Linked DNA regions of Psychroserpens ponticola. The protein of the gene in region 1 interacts with the protein of each later gene in a pairwise test. Links are inferred from orthologs where the notes say so. Each region holds a gene or a part of one and is shown in the gene's direction. Other genes may lie near its edges.

What was found.
Region 2: the proteins of rlmB (region 1) and tsaE interact in binary tests that used the Escherichia coli proteins (3 or more experiments, as listed by UniProt). The link is inferred for Psychroserpens ponticola from one-to-one orthologs.
Region 3: the proteins of rlmB (region 1) and MUN68_RS09930 interact in binary tests that used the Escherichia coli proteins (3 or more experiments, as listed by UniProt). The link is inferred for Psychroserpens ponticola from one-to-one orthologs.

What each region holds. Positions count from the first base shown.
Region 1 is NZ_CP116221.1:548,771-556,252, reverse strand. The notes cover bases 3,270-6,039. They hold rlmB (23S rRNA (guanosine(2251)-2'-O)-methyltransferase RlmB), read left to right. Parts: upstream 3,270-4,172; coding sequence 4,173-4,907; downstream 4,908-6,039. Other genes in these bases: MUN68_RS02325 (replication-associated recombination protein A), read left to right, coding at 5,738-6,039; MUN68_RS02330 (rhomboid family intramembrane serine protease), read right to left, coding at 4,904-5,650; MUN68_RS02340 (aryl-sulfate sulfotransferase), read left to right, coding at 3,270-4,110. In the rest of the region: rpsG (30S ribosomal protein S7), read right to left, coding at 1-36; rpsL (30S ribosomal protein S12), read right to left, coding at 59-433; MUN68_RS02345 (outer membrane protein assembly factor), read left to right, coding at 606-2,294; more of MUN68_RS02340, read left to right, coding at 2,467-3,269; more of MUN68_RS02325, read left to right, coding at 6,040-7,018; MUN68_RS02320 (hypothetical protein), read right to left, coding at 7,015-7,482. UniProt on the Escherichia coli protein: Specifically methylates the ribose of guanosine 2251 in 23S rRNA.
Region 2 is NZ_CP116221.1:1,427,455-1,434,922, reverse strand. Bases 2,692-5,447 are described here. They hold tsaE (tRNA (adenosine(37)-N6)-threonylcarbamoyltransferase complex ATPase subunit type 1 TsaE), read left to right. Parts: upstream 2,692-3,722; coding sequence 3,723-4,172; downstream 4,173-5,447. Other genes in these bases: MUN68_RS06350 (hypothetical protein), read left to right, coding at 5,164-5,447; MUN68_RS06355 (hypothetical protein), read left to right, coding at 4,595-4,972; MUN68_RS06360 (hypothetical protein), read left to right, coding at 4,336-4,479; porX (T9SS response regulator signal transducer PorX), read left to right, coding at 2,692-3,591. Outside these bases: lpxD (UDP-3-O-(3-hydroxymyristoyl)glucosamine N-acyltransferase), read right to left, coding at 1-617; MUN68_RS06375 (HD domain-containing protein), read right to left, coding at 779-2,002; more of porX, read left to right, coding at 2,038-2,691; more of MUN68_RS06350, read left to right, coding at 5,448-5,520; MUN68_RS06345 (hypothetical protein), read right to left, coding at 5,523-5,831; MUN68_RS06340 (hypothetical protein), read right to left, coding at 6,147-6,746; MUN68_RS06335 (alanine dehydrogenase), read left to right, coding at 6,847-7,468. UniProt on the Escherichia coli protein: Required for the formation of a threonylcarbamoyl group on adenosine at position 37 (t(6)A37) in tRNAs that read codons beginning with adenine.
Region 3 is NZ_CP116221.1:2,214,283-2,221,855, reverse strand. Bases 4,623-7,483 are described here. They hold MUN68_RS09930 (NAD(P)H-hydrate dehydratase), read left to right. Parts: upstream 4,623-5,206; coding sequence 5,207-6,760; downstream 6,761-7,483. Other genes in these bases: MUN68_RS09925 (TlpA family protein disulfide reductase), read right to left, coding at 6,835-7,483; thrA (bifunctional aspartate kinase/homoserine dehydrogenase I), read right to left, coding at 4,623-5,122. Outside these bases: PAQR family membrane homeostasis protein TrhA, read left to right, coding at 1-425; thrC (threonine synthase), read right to left, coding at 422-1,723; MUN68_RS09940 (homoserine kinase), read right to left, coding at 1,729-2,649; more of thrA, read right to left, coding at 2,675-4,622; more of MUN68_RS09925, read right to left, coding at 7,484-7,573. UniProt on the Escherichia coli protein: Bifunctional enzyme that catalyzes the epimerization of the S- and R-forms of NAD(P)HX and the dehydration of the S-form of NAD(P)HX at the expense of ADP, which is converted to AMP.

The sequences.
Region 1 (7,482 bases):
TAAAAGCGGTCTCTTTTTTGCTGCTCTTTTTCTCATGTCTTCTTCTTAAAGTTTTAAATTACTTCTTAGGGCGTTTTGCACCATACTTAGATCTACGTTGTGTTCTACCTGCAACACCTGCTGTGTCTAAGGCACCACGAACAATGTGATATCTAACTCCTGGCAAATCTTTTACCCTTCCACCTCTAACCAATACTATCGAGTGCTCTTGTAAATTATGTCCTTCACCACCGATGTATGCATTAACCTCGTTTCCGTTTGTTAAACGAACCCTTGCTACCTTACGCATTGCTGAGTTTGGTTTTTTAGGAGTCGTCGTGTAAACACGAGTACACACACCACGTCTTTGTGGACACGAATCTAAAGCAGCCGATTTACTCTTCTTGGTTATTTTGGCTCTTCCTTTTCGTACTAATTGTGAAATTGTTGGCATATATTTCTATATAATTATTATTTAACCCTCTACTTTGAGGGCTGCAAAGGTAGAAATAAATATCAATTTTTCAAATGCTAAGCCATTAATTTTTAAAAGTTTCCTAAATTATTTTATTACTTGCATATTTTTACTTGTTAATTTGCGTTAGTTTTGAAAAACAATCCAGTACATGCCTAATAAATTTCATACTTACATTGCTATTCTGTTTTTTCTTTTTTTTGTGAAAATTTATTCTCAAAATCTAGAACTTAAAGTTATTGGAAGTGATGAATTAGAAACCAAAGTTATTGATTCAATAGGATATGAAAATTTTTTTAAGGATTATATTACTCTAAAAATCGAAATCGATTCAATAGCCAAACGATTTTTATCTATTGGCCATATAAATAGTCAGTTATTAAAAATTAAACGGCAGAATGATTCTTTATATGAAGCAAAATTCAGTTTAAAGGCACGCTATAATTCTATTACCATAATTCATAATGGTTTAATTGATAAAGACATTTTAAAAGTAGCTGATATAAAATCAGAAGGAACGTCATTTACGCTTCCTATTTCTAAATTAGAAAACACTTTAAAGTTTATAAATACTGAAATTGCTAATCGTGGCAAACCCTTTTCAACTCTTCAACTAAAAGATATTAAGAAAGAGAGTGATAGTAGCCTTTCAGCAAACTTAGAATTATCACTGCCTATTGAGCGTTCAATAGATAAAATAATTATTAAGGGCTATGAAAAGTTTCCGAAGACATATATAAAACATTATATGAAGATTAAAATTGGGCAACGCTTTAACTTATCTCGTATTAAAGAAAAAACGTCTGAGCTTAATGATTTACGTTTTGCTAATCAGATTAAAGATCCTGAAGTGCTATTTACAAAAGATTCTACAATACTATATATGTATATAGAAAAAACCAAGAGTAATTCTTTTGATGGCTTTTTAGGTTTCGGAACCAATGAAGACACTAACAAAATAGAATTTGATGGATATCTAAACTTAAGTCTCACCAACAATCTTAATTATGGCGAGACATTAAAGCTACTTTATAAAAGCGATGAGAATGATCAACAAACCTTTGATGGCAACGTTACAATGCCATATATGTTTGGTTCTCCTTTAGGCGTTGAAGTCAACTTAAATATTTTCAGGAAAGATTCTACTTTTGTAACTGCAAGACAATCTGCAAAACTCAATTACCAAATAAATTCTAATCATCTTGTAAGTGTTGGTTTGAGTAGTGTCAATTCTTCAGACTTACTAGACACTCAAGTATCTTCAATTAATGATTTTAATTCAAGTTATTATTTTACGAATTATATTTACACCAAACGCCAAAATTATGACTTCCTATTTTCCGTAAATTTCTTGTTTGATATTACTGGTGGATTTGGAAATAGAACATTTGACGATGTCCATGAAAACCAAACGAAGTTTACACTAAATACATATAAAATATTTAACCTTAATGATCGGAATAGTATTTATATTAGAGGAAGTGGTCAAATTATAGATTCTGAAACGTTTCTTGAAAATGAACTTCCTAGATTTGGAGGTATTAATTCTATTCGTGGTTTTGAAGAAAATAGTTTGATTGCTAACATGTATGGCGTGATTAATACCGAATATCGTTATCGATTAAATCGCGACATTTATGTACATTCAGTTATTGATGCTGCTTACTTTGAAAACAAGATAAGCAACCAAAAAGGAAAGCTATTTGGATTTGGATTTGGGTTTGGGCTACTTAGTAAAGCTGGTTTATTTCGTTTTAACTATTCTAGCGGAAAATCAGAAAATCAACAATTTAAATTATCTGATTCTAAAGTGCACTTAAGTTTAACGGCCACTTTTTAGTAATATTCACTTAATCTTATTCACAAAACAAACCCTGAAAAAGCCTTTTTTCATACCTTTATCCCATTGAAAAAGAAAAATTAGTTTTGAATAAAAATGATTTCAGTGAAATTAAAGCTAGTATAGTTTAAGGTTTCTAACATTATTCATTGTATTCAACAATATTATAATTATGACATTAAAAAAAATTGCAACGCTCTTAGTCTTTATCGCATTTAGTTCAGGATTAGTATCTCAGAATACCGTTGGAGTAATTTCCTATAATCAAAACGACACGTATAACGGATTAACATTATTTACATCTCTAACTGAAACCTATCTCATAAATAGTTGTGGAGAAGTCGTGAACCAATGGACTAGTGCCTTTCCTCCAGGAAATGCAGTTTATCTTTTAGAAGATGGCTCATTATTAAGAGCAGGAAAAGTAACAAATACGACTATAATGTTTGGTGGCACAGGTGGAATAGTTGAAAAATTTGATTGGGAAGGCAACCTAACGTGGAGCTTTACAATGTCTGATGACACCACAATACAACATCATGATATTTTCCCGATGCCAAACGGAAATATATTAATACTAGCGGTTACAATAATGTCTAATGCTGAAGCAATTCAGGCAGGTCGTGATCCAAACCTACTTACAGATGGTGTGCTATTTAATGAACAGATTTTAGAGATCGAACCTTTGGGTATTAATCAAGCTAATGTAGTTTGGGAATGGAATATCAAAGACCATTTAATTCAAGATTTTGATGTTACTAAAGATAATTTTGGTGTTGTTGAAAACAATCCACAATTACTTGACATTAATTTTTTAGGTGGTTTAAGTGGAAGTGAAAATTGGCTACACATGAACTCCATACAATACAATAACAATCTTGATCAAATTGTAATGAGCGCGAGACATATGAGTGAAATTTATATTATTGATCATTCAACATCAACAGCTGAAGCTTCTGGTGATACTGGTGGAATTTACAATAAAGGTGGCGACTTTTTGTATCGATGGGGAAACCCACAATCCTATAGACAAGGCACTCAAAACGATCAAAAGCTTTTCGGACAACATTATCCACATTGGATTCCTGATGGTTTGCCAAATGCTGGTCAGTTGATTTTATATAACAATGGCTTCTCAAGAACACCTAGTTTTTCAGAAGTCTTTATTTTAACACCTCCAACTACAGCTCCTGGTGTATATGATTACACGTCAAACACAGCTTATGGACCAACAGCTACGGATTATACGTACACCAATCCTGTTGATCCTATTAATTTCTTTTCAAGAATACTATCTGGTGCTCAAGTACTTCCCAATGGAAACATCTTGATTTGTGATGGTGATTCTGGATACTTCTTTGAGATTGATTCTAATGAAAATATCGTTTGGGAATATATTAATCCTTCTGGAGCAACTGGAATATTATCACAAGGAGATGATCCTGAAGGTATTCCAAATTTAGTGTTTCGAGCACATAAATATGGTTATGATAACCCAGCTTTTACTGGACGTGATTTAACTCCTGGAAATCCAATAGAATTAAACTCAGGTATAAATGAACCTTGTGATGTTTTAAGCACTGAAGAATTTGCATTTGAAGATGTAACAGTGTATCCAAATCCTGCCACTGATGTTATCAAAGTAAATTCAACACATCAAATCAATAAAATTGAAATTTACAATAGTCTTGGAGCTATAATAAGTCAAGTAAGTAATTCTAATGAAATAAATGTTTCAAGTTATAATTCTGGAATTTACTTTGTACGAATTTCGTCAGACACGAGATCTATCACTAAAAAAATAATTAAACACTAATTTAACAATACATAATTATCAGACCACCTTTTATAAGGTGGTTTTTTTTATACCTTTGACCCATGGAAAAAGAGACTACAATTTTTGGTATTCGTGCAATTATGGAAGCCATTAAATCTGAAGAAAATATTGATAAAGTATTTTTACAAAAGGGATTACGAGGTGATTTATTTTCAGAATTAGAAGACTTACTAAGAAAAGAACGTCTCAATATATCTTATGTTCCAGTAGAAAAACTAAACAGACTTTCTAAACAAAATCATCAAGGCGCAATAGCTCAAATAGCTCCTATAAGTTTCTATACGATTGAAAACTTAGTCGAATCGGTTTTAGAATCTGGTAAAACACCTCTCTTTCTTCTCCTCGATCAATTAAGTGATGTCAGAAATTTTGGTGCAATTATAAGAACTGCAGAATGCACAGGAGTTTCAGGAATTATCATTCAGAAAAAAGGAGGAGCTCCTGTAAATGGTGATACTATAAAAACAAGTGCAGGCGCAATTTTTAAAATCCCGATTTGTAAAGTTGATCATATTAAAGATGCTGTATTTTACATGCAAGCTTCTGGAATAAAAGTAATTGCAGCAACCGAAAAAGCTGAAGACACCATTTATGATGTGTCATTTAAAGAACCATGTGCAATCGTAATGGGTTCCGAAGGTAAAGGCATTAATCCTTCCGTATTAAAAGTTTCAGATGATAAGGCAAAATTGCCAATCTTAGGGGAAATTGAATCTTTAAATGTTTCTGTAGCTTGTGGTGCGTTTCTTTATGAGGCTGTAAGGCAAAGACGTTAATCCTTTTTTTCTTTAAATGTATAGGTAATATTCAATGTGTTTTCTTCGGAAGGCATCTCATCTTCGATTTCAGGTTCTGAAATTTCAATAAAGTTTCCGTTTTCATCAAAGTGCTTTAGAAACGGATCATCATCTTCGTTATAATCTGGCTGCTGCCAAACATAACGTTCTGGCTTTGCGACCGATTTCCTAAAAACAATTGCAAAAAACAATCCAGATATTAATCCGCCCAAATGTCCTTCCCAAGACATACCTTCCTTAACAGGAAACACGTACCAAATCATGCTTCCGTATAAAAAAATAATAATTAGAGATAAAGCAACTAATCTGTAATGCTTAGCAAAAATGCCCTTAAAGAAAATAAAACTTACGAGCACATAGACTAAACCACTTGCTCCAATATGATTTGAAGGTCGACCAATTATCCATGTAATTAATCCTGAAAGTAAAATACCATAGAAAATGACTTTCCAAGAAATTTTTCGATAGAAATAAAATAAGGCTACCGAAAGGATAAACAGCGGAATACTATTGTGATATAAATGCTGAATATCTGCATGAATAAAAGGGCTAAATAAAATACCACTTAGTCCTTCAAGCTTTTGAGGATACACGCCAAACGTTTTAATTACTGGAAAAAAACGCACTTGTAACCAAAACACAACCCAAATAAAAAGCACAAAAAACACAGGATACGCAACGACTCCTGTAGAATATTTAAACTGTTGTTGGTTTTGACTCATCTTCAAATTTAGAATTTAATTAGCAAAATGCTCTCCATTTATTAAAACTATGAAATATTGTCACATTCATTTTTGTAATTTTACAATATGAACGAACCATTAGCAGAACGATTACGTCCGCAAACACTTGATGATTATTTAAGTCAGTCGCATTTAGTTGGCAAAACTGGCGTTTTAACTCAACAATTACAAAATGGAGCCATAGCTTCCATGATATTTTGGGGACCACCTGGAACTGGGAAGACGACACTAGCGAACATTATAGCCAATGAGTCTAACAGACCTTTTTATACGCTAAGTGCTATCAATTCTGGAGTTAAAAACATTAGAGACGTTATAGACAAAGCCAAGCAAAGAGGTGGATTGTTCACCACTAAAAATCCTATTTTGTTTATTGATGAGATTCATCGGTTTAGCAAATCTCAACAGGATTCACTTTTGCAAGCTGTTGAAAAAGGTTGGGTGACATTAATAGGTGCCACAACAGAAAACCCAAGTTTTGAAGTGATTCCAGCATTACTTTCAAGATGTCAAGTATATGTTTTAAATGCATTTGACAAATCCGATTTAGAAGCGCTTTTAAAGCGTGCCATAAAAGAAGACGATTCACTATCAAAGCGCAACATAAAACTAAAAGAAACAGAAGCACTTATTAGACTTTCTGGAGGTGATGCTCGTAAATTACTTAATGCTTTTGAACTTATTGTTACTTCATTTACAAGTGATGAAAAGATTGTAATTACAAATGAAATTGTTTCAGAGAAAGTACAAAACAACACGGTTAGATATGATAAAACTGGAGAACAGCATTACGATATCATTTCGGCATTTATAAAATCGATTAGAGGTAGTGATCCTAATGCAGCTGTATATTGGTTGGCGAGAATGATTGAAGGAGGTGAAGATGTAAAATTCATCGCCAGACGTTTACTTATTTTAGCTAGTGAAGATATTGGTAATGCAAATCCTACTGCCTTAGTGATAGCGAATAACACTTTTCAAGCAGTCTCTATAATTGGCTATCCTGAATCACGAATTATTTTAAGTCAGTGTGCTACCTATTTAGCTACGTCTCCAAAGAGCAATGCTGCATACGAAGCAATTGGTAAAGCACAACAATTAGTTAAAGACACTGGAGATTTGTCTGTACCTCTTTCCGTACGAAATGCACCTACAAAATTAATGAAAGAATTGGGCTATGGCGATAATTATAAATATGCACATAGTTATGACAACAATTTTGCAAATCACGAATTCTTACCAGAAGAGATTATAAACACAACCCTTTATAATCCTGGAAACAACACAAGAGAAAATGCGCAACGTGAATTTTTAAAGCAACGCTGGAAAGACAAATACGGTTACTAGAACTTAATATTTAAACGCTCTAAAGACGTTACATTACCATCATTTTTTGACAAGTACCAAAATCCGTCCTCTTTATAAACAATCGCGTTTTGGTCTTTTACAATGAACGTGTTTTCTTTTGGTGTTACTAAAAGTATCATGATTACTTTTGGTGTTTTATCAACGACTTGAAAACCGTTATCAATAGGCTGTGCGTAGAGTATGCTGACATTCGTTTTTAACGCTGTTGATTTTATAATCTTCTTATTGTTTATAGAAGTTTCAGCTACTGGTACAATTACGGTTTTGTTGACTTCCTTTTCTTCTTTTAGAGAAGCAACTTCTTGTTTTAAACGTTCTATTTCTTCTTGAGCAACTTTAGTGTCTTCTACATTTGGCTTTACTAAACTTGTAGTACTAGAAGTTACAATTGCTGCATTTGGATTTGGTTTGTATTTGTAATTATGAAACTGAAAACTTTGAAA
Region 2 (7,468 bases), 880 kb from region 1 along the record:
TCTATAATCACATTCCCAATTTGAGGAACTTTGCTATACTCTCCATTTTCATCTGGCACAAAACCAAAACCATCTGCTCCAATAATTGCTCCAGAATTAATAACACAATTATTTCCAATAATTGATTCAGAATATATTTTTGCTCCTGAAAAAACAATAGTATCATTACCAATTGTCACATTATCACCTATATAAGTATTCGGGAAAATTTTTACATTATTCCCTATTCGAACGTTATCGCCTAAATACGTAAAGGCTCCAACATAAACATCAGTTCCCAAAGTAGCAGATTCTGATATAAACGATGGTTGTTCTATACCTTGCTTATTAAGTTTAACTTGATTATAGTATTCTAAAAGTTTAGAAAATGATTTATAAGCATCTTCAACTTTTATTAATGTAGTACTAATATCATGTTCAGGCTTAAATGTTTTATTAACAATTGTAATAGAAGCTTTAGTAGAATAAATGTATGATGTGTACTTAGGATTGGCAAGAAAGGTTAAAGAGCCTTTAATACCTTCTTCTATCTTAGAAAGCTTAGAAACTTCAATATCAGGATTACCTTCAATGTCGCCTTCTAAGATTCCAGCTATTTGTTGTGCTGTAAACTTCATTCTCGCAAAAATAGAAAAAATGTATCACATATTTATATTAGAATTTGAGTTGTTTATTATATCGATAGAAAAAGGAATCCTAAAATTGTTATTAACATTAATTTCTGTAGCTATTACAATTCATAAAAAAAGGCTGTTTTAGAATGTTCTAATCAGAAAAATTAAGCCTTTGGATAACAGATATAGTACTTAGTGACAGGCTTCGACAGTGCTTTTATATTAAACTGATCAGAAGCTTTGGCAATATCTACGACCTTTCCAGATTTTTGAAGAATCTTAATGGTTTGTAGTTTAGATTGATACGCCTGATTTGAAATGCTATCGATAAACACAAAATATTGTGCTTCTTCTTCAGTAATATTATACTTTTCAATTAATTCTTGAAGATGATTCTCTAAAAGTTTTGGCTTTATTGGCTTATTTTTTAGTTTGATTTTTAAGAGGTTTCTATTAATTATCATTTCACATAAATGACTGAGTACAAAATCATCATGATATTGCCAATCTTTCATTGCTGCAATAATATCTGTATCATCAAGCTTTGAAAAGGTTTCTAAAGTTTCATCATCAAAGTTTTCTAAAGACACTTCATTGTTTAAAAAATAATGCAATGCGTTACTTGAAGGAAGCACAATTCCTAAATTAGATAGTTCTTTTGCACGTTTTAAAACCCGTGTTAATAATTGCTCAGCAACTAAACCTGTTTTATGAAGATACACTTGCCAATACATAAAACGTCTAGCCACTAGAAATTTTTCAACACTGTAAATTCCTTTTTCTTCAACCACTAACCTATCGTTTTCTACATTAAGCATAGTAATTAAACGTTCACTATTTACATTACCTTCAGCAACTCCAGTATAAAAACTATCGCGTTTTAAATAATCTGCACGATCCATATCTAACTGACTAGAAATTAACTCACATAAAAATGGTCGTTCATAATCACCTTTAAAAATTTTAATCGCAAGCGTTAAACTTCCGTTAAATTCTTTATTGAGTTTTTCCATAAATAACAATGAAATCTCTTCATGAGAAACACCATTTACGATACTATGTTCCATGGCATGAGAAAAAGGCCCATGACCAATGTCGTGTAATAAAATGGCAGAATACAAAGCTTGTTCCTCTTCATTAGAAACCGTAACTCCCTTAAAACGAAGCACATTAATAGCTTTTTGCATTAAATGCATACAACCTATAGCGTGATGAAAACGTGTATGATTAGCACCAGGATACACTAAATATGACAAACCCATTTGAGTAATTCGACGTAGCCTCTGAAAGTATTTATGCTCAATTAAATCGAAAATTTGAGAACTGGGAATTGTAATAAATCCGTAAATTGGGTCGTTAAAGATTTTAAGTTTGTTACTTGCCATCAAACATTAAAGTTTACATTAATATTAAACAAATATACATGAACACTATAAATATTCTTTGGGTTGACGATGAAATCGATCTTTTAAAACCTCATATTCTTTTCCTAGAACAAAAACAATATAACGTCACGACTTGTCAGAGTGGCACTGAAGCTCTTGAAATTATAGATGACACCAATTTTGATATTGTGTTTTTAGATGAAAACATGCCAGGTTTAACAGGGTTAGAAACCCTAAATGAAATTAAAGAAAAGCGTGCAAATCTTCCTGTTGTTATGATTACAAAAAGTGAGGAAGAATATATTATGGAAGAAGCTATTGGTAATAAAATTGCCGATTACCTTATAAAACCTGTAAATCCGAACCAAATTTTATTGAGTTTAAAAAAGAATTTAGATCACTCAAGACTCGTTTCAGAAAAGACAACTTCTAATTATCAGCAAGAGTTTAGAAAAATTGCTATGGATTTGTCTATGGTGAATTCATATGAAGAATGGAGTGATTTATACCAGAAACTGGTGTACTGGGAATTAAGATTAGAAGACATTGAGGATGTTGGTATGACTGAAATTCTAGAATCTCAGAAAAATGAAGCCAATCATCAATTCGGAAAGTTCATCGAAAAGAACTATAAAGATTGGTTTGATCACAAAAATGATGCTCCAACTTTATCTCACACCTTATTTAAAGATAAAGTTGTACCAGAATTAAGTGATAACCAACCAACACTTCTAGTTGTGATTGATAATTTGCGATATGACCAATGGAAAGCTTTCGAGCCAATAGTGAACAATTATTATAAGAAAACTTCTGAAGCTCCTTTTTACAGCATTTTACCAACTGCAACTCAATACGCAAGAAATGCCATTTTCTCAGGATTAATGCCAAGTGATATGGAACGTCTACACCCAAAACTTTGGAAAAATGATACAGATGAAGGAGGGAAAAACCTTTATGAAAATGATTTTTTACAAGGGCAATTAAAACGTTTAGGGCTTCAGAATTTAAAAACTTCTTATCATAAAATCACAAATCTTAAAGCTGGAAAAAAACTAGTAGAAAACTTTAAAAGCCTAAAAGACAATGATCTTTCTGTAATTGTTTACAATTTTGTAGATATGTTATCACACTCTAAAACTGAAATGGACGTTGTTAAAGAATTAGCATCTAATGACAAAGCATATCGTTCATTAACAGTGAGTTGGTTTAAAAACTCCCCATTACTTGAAATGATTCAGCAAGCACAACAACTCGGATTCAAATTAATCTTAACAACAGATCATGGCACGATTAACGTAAAGAACCCTTCAAAAGTTATTGGTGATCGTGATACAAGTTTAAATTTACGTTACAAAACAGGACGAAGTTTAACTTATGAAGATAAGGAAGTTTTAGCAGAACAAGATCCTAAAAGCATTGGTTTACCTAGCATTACGATGAGTAGTTCTTTCATTTTTGCAAAAAGCGATCACTTTTTGGCTTATCCAAATAACTACAATCATTATGTAAGTTATTATAGAAATACCTACCAACATGGAGGTGTTTCTTTAGAAGAAATGATCATCCCTTTTGTGGTGATGAATCCAAAGTAAAAAAATCCACGTAATGCAAATAAATCCGTTGAAATACACTTTTTTCTAGTTTTTTTCAATATTTATACGTATTATTGCCAATATAAATTTACTTAAACCATACTTTGAGTAAAATATTTAGCATATAAACTGTGGAAATAGATTATAACATAACTGAGTTAGAGTCAGTAACGACTAAGCTTTTAGAGCAAATCAATTCTAGAATTGTATTGTTTCATGGCGAAATGGGTGTTGGAAAAACAACACTCATCAAAGCTATGGTTAAATCATTAGGAAGTACTGATGATGTGACGAGTCCAACATTTTCAATAGTTAACGAATATGAGTCTAAAAACGGAAGCATTTTTCATTTTGATATGTATCGCATAGAAGATGAGATGGAAGCCTTAAATTTTGGTTTTGAAGACTATTTCAATAATGACAACAATTGGTTATTTATAGAATGGCCAGAAAAGGTATCAAACTTACTTCCAGAAGATGTATGTGAGATAACCATAAAAGATAATAATAAGATCTCAAGAACCCTCAAATTGAGCCAAAACGAATTATTAACAAAAAAACCTGCTTATGAGCTCTGCTAAATGCAGAAATAAATAACCCACTTTACACCGCATATTTACTGGCAAGTACGGAAAAACCGTAACCATAAGGCGATTAATCGAACTGTTTTTAACACTCGTTTAACTGTTCAAAACTGCTATCTTGAAGTATCTTTGAACTATTAATTAATTAATCCCTTATATTATGAAAACAAAAAAGTATGTATTAGCCATTGCGATTATTGGTGGATTTGCGTTCACAGCACAAGCAACTGATTTAATCAATTTAGATGGACAAGTTAAAACTGAAATTGCAAAAAAAGCTAAAACGATTCCAAGTAACGGGTAAGACCGATACTAAATCTATTTTAGTAGGGAGTATAATCGCCACTTTTATTGGTATTACTCCGTATTTATTTTACTTATATGAAAGTGTCCCTCAAACTCAAGTTTGGGACACTTTCTTGTTTACATACGATAGTAAAAGTTGGGGAGATGCTAATTTTGCAATATGGGTTTTAGTAAATAAACTAATCCCTTTATCTCTTCTTTTCATATGGTTCTTTACTAATCGGCATTGGTGGTACCATGCGCTTTTAGTTCCGATTGCTATGTATGTATTTCAAATTATTGGTATGTTCAATGATAATATTGGATTTATAGATAAATTTGAATTGATTTATTTAGTACCAGTAATGGCAATTGTTATACCATCAATTTATTTGTTAAGAGCAAGAATGTTTAATCAAATTAATGATGCGGATAAAACCATGCAAGAACTCGAAGAAGAGTTTATGATTAAGCCTACCTCTTTTATGGGAAAAATAAAACAGTATTTCTAAAAAAAATAAATTATATAAAAAAAACACAGCTCTAATTTAGCTGTGTTTTTTATTATAATCAATTCAGTTCATTTGATAATAAATATCATAACGTAGAAAAAAAACTACACAAATATAATATATCAGATAAAAAAATTACATTTGTAAAAATTATAGTTTATAATTTACTCTATATTAATCCCTATATAACAATGAGTAAAACAGTACATCGTATTATTGATCTAATTTCAGAATTGAAATTAAGTGCTCGACAATTTGATATTTCTATTGGTACAGCCAATGGTTATATTTTACGAATGCAAAAAAACAACGCTTCTGTAGGAAGTGATGTGATAGAACGTATCGTCAAAGAATATCCTCAAGTCAATCTTGTTTGGCTTATTACAGGTAAAGGCGACATGTTTATTAGTGAACAACAAAAGCCTAAAGTAAGAACCAATCGAGAAATTGAAGCTTATATCGATAATAAATTGAAATCTAAATGGTCTGACGAAAAGAAAGCACTTTTAGATGAGATATTAAAAGAGATTGAAGATTTAAAGAAATAGAATTATATAGTGATTTTATCTCTTAAGGCTATTAATTTTTTTAAATATTCCTTTTTCTGCATACTATTTTTATTATTAAGCAAAACTATTAATTCTTTTTTCACTGATTTATAATTTTTAGAATCAAACTTTGCTATTTTGAGAAGTTGAATGTTTATTTCATTATTTACTGTTTTAGTAAATGGTCTTGAATGTTTATAATAGCCTATTGTTTTTGATATCAATAATATAAAAATTAAATAAGGAATTGAAAATAGTAAAGTAACTGAAAATTCAGGTATATAATCAACGTTAAATTCTAATATTTTCATTAAAGAATATAATTTATAAATTTCAGCTGTCATTGGAATAAACAAAATGTATCTCCAAATATTTTTACAAGTAAAAAACCAAATAGAAAGCATAGATAAAGTGAATATTTTCAAAGAAATAAACCAAACAAAATATTTGGCGCTATTATAATAATCTCCAAAATCTATTGTAAACAGACTATTACTCCAAACCTGAGTTTGAGGAGCTATCTTATGTGCAAAAAAAACAAATGGCAAAAGAATTATAACAAATAATATAATTAAATCTTTTTTAAGGTTTTTGATAATAAAAAAATTATTTAATGTTCGCATATCTCATAATTTATAAAACTGATTTCTAATATCTATAAGCTTTTTCACATATGTTTCTTTATCACTATTAAAATAAGCCTTTTTAGCATTTATAGTTTCTATCTTTAACTTTTCTAGTTCATTATAATTTTCTTTATTTAGATTATAAAAGACATCATCTATCTCTTCATCTAGATTATTGCGAACCTCACTATAAAGTCTATACTTATTAATTTTCAAAGAAAACAAAAGCAGTATTATAATAAGAGGTATTGTAAAAGGTAGACTTATTATAAACTCAATTTCATCGAACATGGTATTATTTGAATTAAATATACTTGCAAGTTTGAATAACTCGATTATGATTATGATTAAAATAACAGGTCTCCACCAGTGTCTACATGTCAAATACCAAGTAATTGAGAAAACCAAAATTAATACTTTCATCTTTGAAAAAAAGATTAAATCTGAAATATCTAAAAACCCAAAACTATCAATCTCAAATCCTAAAAACATAAAAGTTTTCACACCTTCCAAATCTAAATACTTATCTCCAAAATAAAGCAATGTCACCGAAACAATCAAAATCGAAATCAGCACATCCTTTAACTTAAAATCTTTCATATACCTATAAATATAGAAAATTATCTACATCTAATATATAAATTTTTATGTTAACTATTACAATTATTATTTGTAATTTGAATTTTCAATTCAAAGCTAAATGAGTAAATCAAGATCTCCTTTTACCAAAGCACAATTACTTCCACAGGAAGAAACCCTAGAAATCTTAAAACAAAAAGGCAGTTTATTTATTGGTATCCCTAAAGAAACTTACTTTCAAGAAAAACGTGTTTGCCTCACTCCTGATGCAGTTTCTGCATTAGTTGCCAACGGAAATCGCGTTATGATTGAATCTGGAGCTGGAAAAGGCGCTAATTTTAAAGATAAAACCTATAGCGAAGCTGGAGCTGAAGTCACTAAAGATACAGCTAAGGTATTTTCATGCCCTATAATCCTAAAGGTAGAACCTCCTTCTTTAGACGAAATAAAACTCATTAATCCGCAGACCATACTTATTTCTGCATTGCAACTTAAAACACAGCATAAAAAATATTTCGAAGCTTTAGCATCAAAACGCATTACAGCTTTGGCTTTCGAATTTATAAAAGATGAAGATGGAGCCTATCCTGCAGTGCGCTCATTAAGTGAAATTGCTGGTACAGCTTCTATTTTAATTGCTTCAGAACTACTTTCAAACGTTAATGGTGGTAATGGTTTAATGTTTGGCAACATAAGTGGTGTTCCACCTGTTGAAGTCGTTATAATTGGTGCAGGTACAGTTG
Region 3 (7,573 bases), 1.7 Mb from region 1 along the record:
AAAAGCGGAAACACTATTTTAGAATTGTAGATCATATTAGTATTTATTTGCTTATTGCAGGAACTTATACACCAGTTTTACTCATTACGTTGCCTGATAGTTTAGGATGGGAATTGTTTTATACAGTTTGGGGAATAGCAGCTTTTGGTGTGATTTTAAAACTCTTTTTTACAGGTAAATTTGAAGCCTTTTCTACGATTTTATATTTAGTAATGGGTTGGCTGATTGTTTTCGATTTTTCAACTTTAGCAGATCGAATGGCTACAAACGGATTGTTATTGTTATTTGCAGGAGGTTTATTCTATACGGTTGGTATTGTGTTCTATGCGGTAGAAAGAATCCCTTATAACCATGTGATTTGGCATTTTTTCGTTTTAGGAGGTGCCATTTGCCACTTTTTTATGGTGTATTTTTTTGTGATTTAAGCTTTGTTTTTCTGAATAAGAAATGCTTTTAAGTCTTCGTAATTAGAAATTGATGTCGCTACTTTTTCTTTATCCATAACTGCTTCTATTTGAGGTGGCAAATCAATTTTTGTTTTAATAACAGATTCTACGACATCTAAAAATTTTGTTGGATGTGCTGTTTCTAAAAACACACAGTGCGAATTTGAATTGTTTTTTAAATATGATTTACAACCCAAATAGCCAACAGCACCATGAGGATCTGCAATGTAGTTATACGTCGTGTAAATATCTTTTAAAGCAACTCTTGTTTCTTCATCAGTGAAACTATAAGAAGATAGATTTTCTTTGAGAATACTAAAATCATTGTTATAAATTTCTTGAATGCGAATAAAATTACTCGGATTCCCAACATCCATAGCATTACTTATGGTTTGTACAGAAGGTTTCGGGATATACGTTTCTGTTTTTAAGTATTCAGTCACCACATTATTTGCATTGTTTGAGGCAACAAAATGTTGAATTGGTAAACCTAATTTTTGAGCCATCATTCCAGCACAAATATTTCCAAAATTCCCACTAGGAATAGAGAATACAATCTCTTTGTGTTTATGATGAAGTTGTTTATAAGCAAACATAAAATAGAACAGTTGAGGCAACCATCTTGCAACATTAATTGAGTTTGCAGAGGTCAACTGCATTTTACTAGTTAAGTCTTCATCTAAGAACGCTTGTTTCACCATATCTTGACAATCGTCAAAAACACCATCAACTTCAAGTGCTGTGATATTTTGACCAAGTGTCGTCAATTGTTTTTCTTGAATATCACTTACTTTACCTGAAGGATATAAAATCACAACATTTACACCTTTAACTCCTAAAAAACCATTTGCAACTGCACCTCCTGTATCACCAGAAGTCGCAACTAAAACTGTTACTTTCGTGTTATTGGTATTAAAATAACCTAAGCACCTTGCCATAAAACGCGCTCCAACATCTTTAAAAGCCATTGTTGGTCCGTGAAATAATTCTAAAGTAGAGATGTTGTTATCTAATTCAATAACTGGGAAATTAAAATTCAATGTCTCTTCAATAATCACTTTTAAAACCGATTCAGGAATTTCTGGACTTACAAACTGCTTTATAGCTTGAAAGGCAATTTCAGAATAAGAAAGTTGATCTATGTTTTCAAAAAATGACTTTGGCAAAGGTGTGATATGTTCTGGGAAATACAAGCCTTTGTCTGGAGCTAAGCCTTTAATAACAGCATCTTTAAAAGATGTATTTGGTGCTTTTTTGTTTAAACTGAAATAATTCATGATCGTTATAATATTTTTATACCTTCTGTGTTAATTTTTGACAAATGAATTTCAAAATCAATAGAAGTTTGAGAATAAACGTTTTGAATTGCAGTTTTTACCTTTTCTGCACTGTCTAATCCTTTACATAAACTAAATATAGAAGGACCAGATCCTGAAATTCCTGATCCTAAAGCACCATGTTTCAAAGCTCTTTGTTTCACATCATCAAAATACGGAATTAGTTGACAGCGATAAGGTTCAGCAATCACATCATTAAGACTATCACTTAATAAATTATAATCTTCGGTGTGTAAAGCATGAACAAAGCTACCAACATTTGACCATTGTGTGATGGCATTTTTTAATGGGATTTCTTGAGGAAGAATCGCTCTAGATTCAGAGGTTTTAATTTCTATTTGTGGATGAATGACAACGGCATAAAGGTCTTTAGGAGTGGGTAATTGTAAAACCTGTAAGGGAGCCAGACTTTTAACTAAAGTAAAACCACCAAAAAGGGCAGGAGCTAGGTTGTCTGCATGTTCACACTTGCTTGCTAAAGCTTCGCCTTTCATAGCGAAGTTGGTGAGTTGTGTTTTGTTATACGGTTTTCCGAGTAATTCGTTCATTGCAAAAACACTTCCAGCAGCACTAGCCGAACTACTTCCAATGCCGCTTCCAGGCTTGATTTTTTTATAGATTTCTATTTCAAATCCGAAGTCTGGATTAGCATCATTATATAATGCAAGAGCAGAAACTCCAGCCACATTGTTTTCAGTTTCAAAAGGTAAATCATAACCTTCAATTTTTGAAATGCATATTCCTTTTTGAGGCGTTTTTCTAATGATCATTTCATCTCCTATAGTGTCTAAACAAAAGCCAAGGACGTCAAATCCACAAGAGACATTTGCAACAGTTGCAGGAGAGAAAATATGTATTTGGTTCATGTCTTTTTCCACAAAAAAGAAGTCTTTATTTGTTACCAATTTTAATAATGTCAGCGAATAATCCAGAAGCCGTAACATCTGCACCAGCACCAGCACCTTTAACTATTAAAGGTTGTTCAGGATAACGTTCTGTGTAGAACATGACAATATTATCTTTACCTTCGAGATTATAGAATGGATGACCTTCTGGGATTTCTCTTAAGCCAACTTTTGCTTTTCCATTTTTGTATTCTGCGACATATTTAAGCTGACAGTTGTTTGCTTTTGCAGAAGCGTAAAGTTTTTGAAAATGTGCTTCTTCAGTTTTTAGTGTTTTGTAGAAATTATCTACGGTTGAACTTTCAAGATTAGTTTGGGTTAAAAAAGACTGGTTATCGATGTTTTCAATTTCCATACTTCCGCCATTTTCTCTAGCTAGAATTAATATTTTCCTTGCAACGTCAATTCCGCTTAAATCTATTCTAGGATCTGGTTCTGTATAACCTTCAAATTGAGCACGTTTAACTGTATCATGAAAGTTTGTACGATCACTGAAATTATTAAAAACAAAATTCAAACTTCCAGACAAAACAGCTTGAATACTCGTTACTTTATCACCTGATGCAATTAAATTATTAAGTGTATTTATGATTGGTAAACCTGCACCAACATTAGTCTCGTAAAGGAAAGGAGTATTGTAACTCAAAGATAAATCTTGTAACTTTTTATAGTTTTCGTACGTTCCTGAACATGCTATTTTATTACAAGCAACAACAGCAATACTTTGTTTTAAATAATCATCATACCAATTAGAAACGCCTTCATTTGCAGTAATATCCACGAAAATGCTATTGCGTAAATTTATATCAACAACCTTATTGAAAAAACCTTGTAAGTTTGATTTTTCGGCAAAATGGAACTGAGCTGTCCAATCATTTAGGTTGATGCCATCTTCATTAAAGATCATCTTTTTAGAATTGGCCATGCCAATGATGCGAACATCAATTTTTAGTTTTTTCTTAAGGAAATTGTATTGCTGAGCAATTTGATCAATAAGTTTTTCGCCTACATTGCCAATGCCAACAATAAATACATTGAGTTGTTTTGTTTTAACCTCAAAGAAGCGTTCATGTAATACGTTAAGTGCTTTTTTAACATCATTTTTATTGATAACTGCCGAGATGTTTCGCTCTGAAGCACCTTGAGCAATGGCTCTTATATTGATGTTGTTTTTGCCAAGTGTACTAAACATTTTTCCACTAATACCTTGAAAATTTTTCATGTTATCACCAATAAGAGCAATAATAGATAATTGGTCTTCAACAAGTATTGGATCAATTTTATGCAAAGAAATTTCATTTTCAAACGCAGTATCAATAGCTGTTTTTGCTAGGTCAGCATTTTTAATATCAATTCCAAAGCAAATCGAATGTTCAGATGATGCTTGGGTGATGAAAATGATATTTATTTTTTCTTGTGCTAAGGTTTCAAACAATCGTTTTGAAAACCCAGGAATACCAACCATTCCACTACCTTGTAAAGTGAGAAGTGCTATGTCATTTATGTTTGTAATGCCTTTTACAGGAGAAACAATCGTCGTTTCGGTTTCTGTTGAAATGACAGTACCTTGTTCATCTGGTTTTAATGTATTCTTAATATGGATAGGAATATTTAAATCTAATGCAGGCTGAACCGTTGGAGGATATAATACTTTTGCTCCAAAATGTGACAATTCCATCGCTTCCTGATAAGACAATCGTTTTATAGGATATCCATGCTTTACCAATTTTGGATTTGCGGTGTACATACCACTAACATCTGTCCATATTTCTAGTTGCTTTACTTTTAATGCAGCAGCAACAATAGCAGCTGTAAAATCTGATCCACCACGACCTAAAGTTGTTAGCTCTCCTAGATTAGATTTTGAGACAAAACCAGGTAAAATGGTAATATCTTGATTAGCAGATTTAAAATAAGTTTTAATATTAGTATTAGTGGCTTTGTAGATGACTTCTGCTTTTGTGAAATCTGAATTTGTAACTATTAATTCTTGTGAGTTCTTTCTTTCAGCATGAATCCCTCTCGATTTCATTGTTTCTGCAATAATATATGAAGACAATAATTCGCCAAAACTTACTAATTTATCAGAAGTTTGTGGAGACAATTCATTTATCAAATACAAACCATCTAAGAGGTCTTTAAGTGCTTTAAGTTTAGTTTCAACATAAGTTATGACCTCCTTATTTTTCTTTGGAATAAGAGCTTCAATTAATTTTATATGACTACGCTGAATAGCAATGAAAGCATCTTTGTAGTCGTTATTTTTTGATTGAGCAAGGTAACCAACATTAAGAAGTTTATCTGTAATTCCGCCAACAGCAGATACGACACAAATAACCTTATCTGTTTTAGATTTATCTTCTAATATAGAAATGACTTGATTGATATTATTTACCGAACCAACAGACGTACCTCCAAATTTTAAAACTTTCATTATTCTTGATTTACAACTTACGTTTAGTTGTTTTTATATTAAGTTCCAAAAGTATTACTTTTACTTTTAAATAAAACAGTACACGTGAAAATTTTCTCCAAAGAACAAATATATGAAGGTGATAGGTTAACCGCTAAAAAACAAGGCATTACCTCTACAGAATTAATGGAACGCGCAGGCATCCAAATTTTTAATTGGTTGCATATTAGAATGCAAGGAGCACAAGTTCCTATTCATGTGTTTTGTGGAATAGGTAATAATGGTGGAGATGGTTTAGTTGTAGCAAGACATTTAATCACTCACGGCTATAATGTTAAAACCTATATTGTTAATTGTAGTGATAAACGTTCAAAAGACTTTTTAGTTAATTATGATCGTATTAAAGAAACTACAAAAGAATGGCCTGCAATGTTGACTTGTAAGCAAGACTTTCCTCAAATTCATAAGGATGATATAATTATTGATGCGATATTTGGTATTGGTTTAAATCGTCCTGTAGATGAATGGGTTACCCAATTGTTTATGCATTTTAGAGCTAGTCAAGCGTATACACTTTCTGTTGATATTCCATCAGGCGCTTTTACAGATAAGATCACTGATAATGAAGATAGTGTCGTGTGGGCAAAACATACCTTAAGTTTTCAATCTCCAAAATTGATTTTCTTTTTACCAGGCACATCCAAATTTTCATTACAATGGGAAGTTATTGATATTGGTATTGATAGGGAATTTTTATTCAATACAGAAACAGATGCCACCCTTATTGGAAAGCATGAAGTGTTACCAATGTATCAATCTAGAGAAAAATTTTCTCATAAAGGGACTTATGGCCATGCATTAATTTTGGGTGGTAGTTATGGGAAAATAGGAGCTACACTTTTAGCAAGTAGAGCAGCATTAGTTTCTGGTGCAGGATTGGTGACTACATTTGTTCCTAAATGTGGTTATTCAATATTGCAAACAGCTTTACCTGAAGCTATGGTTATTACAGATAAGGATGAGAATTTAATTACAGATATTAGTTTTGATATCGCACCTAAAGTAATTGGTTTAGGAATTGGTATGGGAACAGCTGCTAAATCTGCTACTGCTTTAGAAAAATTTCTTAAGTCCAATACTGCGCCATTAGTGATTGATGCTGATGGAATTAATATCATTTCTAAAAAGAAAACAGTATTGAAATTATTACCAAAACAAACTGTTTTAACACCACATCCAAAAGAACTTGAATGTTTAATAGGAAAATGGAAAGATGATTTTGATAAACTTGAAAAGGTTAAAGTTTTTTCAAAAAAATACGACAGCATAATTGTAATTAAAGGCGCAAATACAATAACAGTATACAATGAAAAATATTATGTCAATACCACTGGGAATCCAGGGCTAGCAACTGCGGGAACTGGTGATGTTTTAACAGGTGTAATAACGGGTTTGATTGCGCAAGGTTATGATCCTTTACAAGCGACTTTATTTGGTGTTTACCTTCATGGGAAATCTGCTGATATTGCTATTGAAGATTTAGGATATCAAAGTCTAATAGCAAGTCATGTTGTTGAAACTTTAGGCGAAGCGTATCTAGATTTATTTAAACAGCCAGAGCAACCTCAGGTTGAAGAAGAACAACAAGAGAATAAATAATAAAATAGTAGTTAAATACATATAAAAAAGCCGCTCCATATGGAGCGGCTTTTTTATATTAATAATGAAATAGCTTAAACACTAAGTTTTTCTTCTAAAAGCTCTACTAATTTAGGGTTTGAAGGTCTGGGAGCATCAGGACTAACAATGTTTCCGTTTGGATCTATTAGAATAAAACGAGGAATCCCATTTACTTTGTAATTTTTAACAAAATCAGATTGCCACGCATTATCAGAAAACAGTTGAATGCCACCTAATTCTTTATCTTTTACCATTGTTTTCCATGATTCAAAAGCTTTCTCTTTAGTTCCACTTCGTCTCTCATCGTCTACAGAGATACTTACAAACTCAATGTTTTTGCCATGAAATTGTTCTTCTACTTTTTTAAGAGACGGAATTTCACGTTTACACGGACCACACCAAGTCGCCCAAATATCAACGTAAACATATTTTCCTTTTAAATCAGAAAGAGACGTTGTTCCTCCTTTAAAATTGATGTAATTCTCAAAAGTTGGTGAAGTCATTCCTTCAGGAAGTGATTCTCGTAACGCAATTTTTCCAGATAAATATTTTTTTATAGATTTGATAGTGCCTTCCATATTCTTGGCACCATTAGCCTTATGCAAAGAGTCTAATCCACTATAATTAGTTTCTAAATTTTTAAATCCAGCTTTGTAATCTGTAACAGCTTTGTTTAAACGCTCTGTATTTGGATCTGAGAATAAATCTTCAGTAAAATAGGTATTAGACAATAAATACGATTGTATCACATAGTTATTAATATCTGATCCATCACCATTATAAACGATGGTG